2 regions of the Microbacterium sp. NPDC058345 genome follow, and region 1 is predicted to be linked to the other one. Evidence: predicted binding sites of a transcription regulator. Region 1 holds the regulator's gene; the other holds the start of a gene.
What was found. Region 1 encodes LexA, which represses DNA repair genes until DNA is damaged. Its sites were predicted from a motif close to TCGAACANNTGTTCGA; they were not measured.
Positions count from the first base shown of each region.

Region 1 (3,403 bases):
GAGACGGCCTTCTCGCTCTCCAGCGATCGCCTGGTGCGCGAGGTCGCCGAGTCCGCCGCCGCCGGCTACCGCACCCGCCCGGTCATCGTGGGGCCGGTCACCCTGCTCGCCCTCGCCAAGGCCTCGGATGCCGCGCCGGAGGGCTTCGACCCGCTGTCGCGCCTGGACGAGGTGGTCGCCGTGTACGCCGAGCTGCTGACGAAGCTCAAGGCCGCCGGCGCCGACTGGGTGCAGCTCGACGAGCCCGCCCTGGTCAGCGAGTCCCTGCCCGCCTCGACCGCGCAGCTGGCGGATGCCGCACGGCGGGCCCTCGCGGCGCTCGGCGGCGCTGCAGACCGTCCGTCGATCTTCGTCGCGGCACCGTATGCGGAGCTCGGCGAGGCGCTGCCGGTACTGGCCGCGGCGCCGGTCGAGGCCATCGCGATCGACCTGGTGCGAGGCGGCGTTCCGGATGCGCTCCCCGACCTGGGGGCGAAGACCCTTGTCGGCGGCGTGATCGACGGGCACAACATCTGGCGCGGCGACCTGGACGGCGCGTTCGCGAAGCTCGAGGCGCTTCGCGCGCTCGGCGCCGCATCCGTCTCGGCCTCCACGTCGACCTCGCTGCTGCACGTGCCGCACGACGTCCAGGACGAGGCGGCCCTCGACGCCCGGCTGGTCTCGTGGCTGGCGTTCGCCGACCAGAAGGTCGGTCAGATCGTCACGCTGGCCCGCGGCCTCGCGGCAGGGCGCAACGCCATCGCCGCGGAGCTGGCGGAGGCATCGGCCGCGCTCGCCGACCGGAAGGACGCGCCGGGCGTGCGTGACGGCGCGGTGCGCGGTCGCACGCTCGCCGAGGCGGACTTCTCGCGCGTCTCCTACGAGCAGCGCGAGTCGGCGCAGGAGGCCCTGAACCTGCCCTCGCTGCCGCTCACCACGATCGGCTCCTTCCCGCAGACCGGCGACATCCGCCGCGCCCGCGCGCAGTTCCTCCGCGGCGAGCTCCCCGCGGACGACTACGAGGCGTTCCTCAAGGCCGAGATCGATCGTGTGGTCGCGCTGCAGGAGGATCTCGGACTCGACGTGCTGGTGCACGGCGAGCCGGAGCGCAACGACATGGTGCAGTACTTCGCAGAGAACCTCGACGGCTTCGCCGTGACCGAGCACGGCTGGGTGCAGTCCTACGGATCGCGCGCCACGCGGCCGTCGATCCTGTGGGGTGACGTGTCGCGTCCCGCGCCGATCACGGTCTCCTGGGCGTCCTACGCGCAGTCGTTGAGCGTCAAGCACGTCAAGGGCATGCTCACCGGGCCGGTCACGATCCTCGCCTGGTCGTTCGTCCGCGACGACCAGCCGCTGGGCGAGACCGCCGACCAGGTCGCCCTGGCGCTGCGCGACGAGATCGCGGACCTCGAGGCGGCGGGGATCGCGATCATCCAGGTCGACGAGCCGGCGCTGCGTGAGCTGCTGCCGTTGAAGACGGCGGACCAGCCCGCCTACCTCGACTGGTCGGTGCGCTCGTTCCGGCTCGCGACGGGAGGCGCCGCCGCGGCGACACAGGTGCACACGCACCTCTGCTATTCGGAGTTCGGCGTCGTCATCGACGCGATCCGCGCGCTGGACGCCGACGTCACCTCGATCGAGGCGGCGCGCAGCCGCATGGAGGTCGTCGCCGAGGTGGCCGAGGCGGGCTTCGACCACGGCATCGGCCCCGGCGTCTACGACATCCACTCGCCCCGCGTGCCCAGCGCCGATGAGGTCGAGTCGCTGCTGCGGCGGGCCGTCGACGAGCTGCCGCTGCGTCAGCTGTGGGTGAACCCTGACTGCGGTCTGAAGACGCGCGGCTACGACGAGACGGTGGCGTCGCTGCGCAACATCGTCGAGGCCACCCGTCGCGTCCGCGAGGACGTCACCGTCCCCGCCTGATCGAAATGAGGAACGCCTCGTCCGGATGCTCCGGACGAGGCGTTCCCCGTATGCGCAGGAATCTCAGACGGCGCGCAGCACCGCCACGACCTTGCCGAGGACGACGGCGTCGTCGCCGAGGATCGGCTCGAACGACGAGTTGCGGGGGAGCAGCCAGGTGTGTCCGTCGCGCTGCCGGAAGGTCTTCACGGTGGCCTCATCGTCGAGCAGGGCCGCGACGATCTCACCGTTCTCGGCGGTGTTCTGCGTGCGGACCACGACCCAGTCACCGTCGCAGATGGCGGCATCGATCATCGAGTCGCCGTTGACCTTGAGCATGAACAGGTCGCCCTTGCCCACCAGCTGCCGCGGCAGCGGGAAGATCTCCTCGACCTGCTGCTCGGCGGTGATCGGCACGCCGGCCGCGATCTGCCCGACCAGCGGCACCAGGGCGGCGTCGCCGACCGCGGGCGCACTGTCGGCCGGGTTCTCGGTGCTCGTGCCGGGCAGGTCGATGAGCACCTCCATGGCACGCGTCTTGCCCGGGTCGCGGCGCAGGTAGCCGCTGAGTTCCAGCTGCCCCAGCTGATGCGTGACGCTGGACAGGGACTTGAGGCCGACGGCGTCGCCGATCTCGCGCATGCTCGGCGGGTAGCCGTGGCGGGCGATCGAGGTCTGGATGACCTCGAGGATCGCCATCTGCTTGGCGCTCAGGTTCTTGCGCCGACGCGTGCGCGGCGCCTCGGATGCCGGGGCGGGGTTCTCGCTCATGCTGCTCCTCCATGCGCTCTGTCGAGGCGTCCGGTTCGAATGTCGGTGGCCCGTGGTGGGCTGTCGTTATCGAAACCGTATCCGAGATTTCGCCGAATTCGGAAGATCTGTTCGAGCGTGTCGGCCTGATCGGGAACGGAAGTTCGAAGAATTCTTGACAGCTGTTCGATATCGAAGATACATTCGGAACACAGCTTCGCATCCGGCATTCCCGGCCGAATGCCGGATGCGAAAGCTTCCCGCCGTCGAGGCGGAGAAGAAGAGGAGCACACCATGAGCACCATCAGCATCCAGCCGCCGATGACCGCACGCACCGCTGCGCCGGCGACACGGCTGCGACTGACCGCACGCGGTCGCCGCGTGCTCCTCGCCCTCGCCTCGGCGCCGGTCGCCGCCGGGATCGTCTTCTCCGCGCTGGCGGGCGGATCCGCGCTGGCCTCGGGGGAGCAGGCCGCAGTGCCGTCGTTCGAGACGGTCACGGTGATGCCGGGCGACACTCTGTGGTCGATCGCGGCCGATGCGGCGCCCGATGCCGACCCGCGCGAGGTCGTCGACGCCATCATGCGTCTGAACAGCCTGCCGAGCGGCATGATCCAGACCGGCACCACGCTGGCGCTTCCCGCGGAGTACGCCGACTGAACCGTGTGACGTCACGCGCAGGGTCGGCCGAGGTGCGCGCTCTACGATGGGAAGGGTGACCTCTCTTGACGATCTGCCCCTTCGCGACGACCTTCGCGGGCTGACTCCG
Region 1 is NZ_JBHXIG010000004.1:177,390-180,792, forward strand. It holds gene metE (5-methyltetrahydropteroyltriglutamate--homocysteine S-methyltransferase) at 1-1,905, shown strand, start outside; gene lexA (transcriptional repressor LexA) at 1,969-2,655, opposite strand; gene ACFWH5_RS15260 (LysM peptidoglycan-binding domain-containing protein) at 2,929-3,294, shown strand; gene ACFWH5_RS15265 (histidinol-phosphate transaminase) at 3,341-3,403, shown strand, end outside.

Region 2 (3,403 bases), on a different contig from region 1:
CCGAGGTGCTCACCTCGCTCGTCGATCGCGAGGGTCAGACCCTGGTCTTCGCGCGCACCCGCGCATACGCCGAGATGCTCGCCGAGCAGTTCGAGGATGCCGGCATCGCCGCCGTCTCGCTGCACGGCGATCTGAATCAGGCCAAGCGCACGCGCAACCTGCAGAAGCTCACCGCGGGCAAGGTGCAGGTGCTCGTCGCGACCGATGTCGCCGCGCGCGGCATCCATGTCGACGACATCGACCTCGTCGTGCAGGCGGATGCTCCCGACGAGTACAAGACGTACCTGCATCGCGCGGGTCGCACCGGTCGCGCCGGACGCTCGGGCCGTGTGGTCACGCTGATCACCCGTCACCGTCGCCGTCGGATGGAGGACCTGCTCGGCCGCGCCGAGATCGAGGCGCCGTTCGACAGTGCCCGGCCGGGCGACGACGTGATCGAAGAGATCACCGGCCGGATGCCGAGCGCCGCAGAGCTCACCTCCTGACCGTCGCGACGAGTTCCGGTGCGCTCGACGAGTGCACCGGAACTCGCCGAGTGCACCGGGAAACGACGTCGACAACCGGTGCGCTCGTCGGCATCCGGTGTATTCGGCGTTCGCCGCGAGGTCCCGCACAGGATGTCAGGGCCGATAGGCTCGCCGGTATGCAATGGGGGGATTGGGCGACTGCGGGTGGAACGGTCTGGTTCTGCATCGCCCTGACGATCAGCGGTCTGGCCGGAATTCAGGGCCGTTCGAAGCTCGGCTGGTTCGTCGCCGGCATGTTCCTCGGGCCGCTCGCGCTGCTCATCCTGGTCGTCATGACTGCTCCCGTGAAAGAGCGCGACTCGGTCTGAGGCTGTCCGGCGGCTCAACGCGGCCCTTCGCGAGGTCCCGCACAGGATGTCAGGGCCGTGCGACCTCAGAAGAGCATCGGCGCCGCTTCCGGCTTCGGTGCCGTCGGAACGGCGGTGCGCGCGCGCATGATGCCGCGCATCCGGTCGTGCTCCTCTTCGGACTGCGCGTGGAGCCCGTGCGCGCGGATGAGCGGTCGCATCCGCTTCGCCAGCCACTGACGGTAGGGCTTGGGCGCCTCGACCGACACCCCGGGATACAGCCCCCGGTACGACGGCACGAGGTCCGGATGCTCTCGCTGCAGCCACTGGAAGAACCACGGCTTCACGCCGGGCCGCAGATGCAGTGACCCGTAGACGGCGTGATCTGCGCCGGCGTCCTTGATGCGCCGGAGCGCCTCGTCGATGGCCGCGATCGAGTCGTTCAGATGCGGCAGCACGGGCATGAGGAAGACGCCGACGCGGAACCCGGCATCCGTCAGCGCTCGCACCGTGTCGAGCCGCGCCTGCGTCGTGGGCGTGCCCGGCTCGATGGAATGCTGCAGGGCGTCGTCGTACATCGCGATCGACATCTGCACGTCGATGGGCACCTGCTTCGCGGCTTCGACCAGCAGGGGGATGTCGCGTCGGATCAGTGTGCCTTTGGTGAGGATCGACATGGGCGTGCCCGAGTCGGCCAGTGCGCGGATGATGCCCGGCATCAGCCGGTAACGGCCCTCGGCGCGCTGGTACGGGTCGGTGTTGGTGCCGAGCGCCACGGTCTCGTGCTGCCAAGAACCCTTTCGCAGCTCGCGCTGCAGCACTTCCACCACGTTCGTCTTCACCACGATCTGCGAATCGAAGTCCGCGCCTCCGTCGAGATCGAGGTACTCGTGCGTGCCCCGAGCGAAGCAGTATGAGCACGCATGACTGCATCCACGGTACGGATTGATCGTCCAGCTGAACGGCATCCGCGATGCGCCGGGGACGCGGTTCAGCGCCGACTTCGACAGCACCTCGTGAAAGACCATGCCCGCGAACTCCGGGGTGGTCACCGACTGGACGATGCCCGTGCGCTTCTCGAGCCCGGGGAGCGCGTCAGCATCGGCATCGTCGATCGTCTGTCCCTGCCAGCGCATCTCATTAGTCGAACAAAAGAACGACACAATGTCAAGAAGCGTGGCGCGAGCTTCGAAGAACATCTGTGCTGCGCAGATCTCTTGACAGTCCGGCGCGATCGTGGGAACGTTTACAACAGCTTTGGAAACGTTTACAACGCTCGAAGGGGAGCCCATGGGCCGAGCCACGATCACACAGGTCGCCACGCGTGCTGGGGTGTCCATCGCGTCGGCCTCGCGTGCGCTCAACGGGCAGATCGCGAGCGCGGAGACCGTCGCGAAGGTGCGGCAGGCGGCCGCTGAGCTCGGCTACGTCGCCGACGCCACCGCGCAGTCCCTCAAGCGTGGGCGCACCTTCCAGCTCGCCTATGCCGTCGCCGACATCGGCAACCCGGTCTACGTCGAGATGATGACCGCCATCCAGCAGGTCATCGCCGCATCCGGGTACCGGTTGATCCTCTCCTCGACCGGTGACGCATCCTCATCGGTGGATGTCGTGCGCGACCTCAGCCGCGGGTACGTGGACGGGCTCATCATCTCTCCGCTGCGCGTGACCGATCATCTGCTCACCGCACTCGCCGCCGTCCCGGTTCCCGTCGTCGTGCTCGGCCGGGTACCGGAGGACGCCGGATTCGACACCGTGCGAGCGGACTCGCTGACGGCGATGCGACAGGTCGTCGATCACCTGGTCGAGTGCTCCCATCAGCACCTCGCCTTCATCAACGGCCCCGTGGACACGACTCCCGGTGCGTTCCGGCGCGACGGGTTCGCCGGTGCGCTGGCCGCCCACCCCGCCATCCGCGCGGAGAGCGTCGCCGCCGCTGACTTCACCATCAACGCCGGCTACGAGGCGGCGATCCCCCTCCTCAACCGCGACGACCGGCCGCAGGCCATCATCGCCGCGAACGATCTGATCGGCGTCGGCGTGCTGCGTGCCGCCGAGGACCTCGGACTCTCGGTTCCCCGCGACCTGGCCGTCACCGGCATCGACAACACCGAGCTCGCCTCCGTCGTTCGTCCGGGACTGACGAGCGTCGACATGGGCGCCGCCGAGCGCGGCCGCGTCGCCGCCGAGCTGCTCCTCGCGCGCATCGCCGAGCCCGACCGTGCCGCGCACACCGTCGCCGTCGCCCCGCAACTGGTCGTCCGCGGATCCACGCGCAGCGAAGCGGCGGGACATCCGACCGTCCGGGCGGCGGTTGTCGACAACGAGAGGGTCGCCGGATGACCACCGCAACCGACAGGCCGTCGAAGACCCGCACGCAGCCGAAGGTGCGCCAGATCGGCGCCCGCACGCGCGCGCAGCGCAAGGAGGCGATCGCCCTCGTCATCCCCGCGCTGCTGCCCATCATCCTCTTCTCGGTGATCCCGCTGGTGAGCGGCGTGGCCATCGGGTTCACCGACGCCACACTGCAGCGGAACGCCGAGATCAGCTTCAACGGTCTCGAGAACTACATCGACCTCGCCGACAACC
Region 2 is NZ_JBHXIG010000001.1:771,924-775,326, reverse strand. It holds gene ACFWH5_RS03690 (DEAD/DEAH box helicase) at 1-485, shown strand, start outside; gene ACFWH5_RS03685 (hypothetical protein) at 644-835, shown strand; gene ACFWH5_RS03680 (Rv2578c family radical SAM protein) at 901-1,950, opposite strand; gene ACFWH5_RS03675 (LacI family DNA-binding transcriptional regulator) at 2,105-3,157, shown strand; gene ACFWH5_RS03670 (carbohydrate ABC transporter permease) at 3,154-3,403, shown strand, end outside.
Region 2: a site for LexA is predicted at 2,006-2,021, ahead of ACFWH5_RS03680 (Rv2578c family radical SAM protein). Genes of this name have one in related genera too.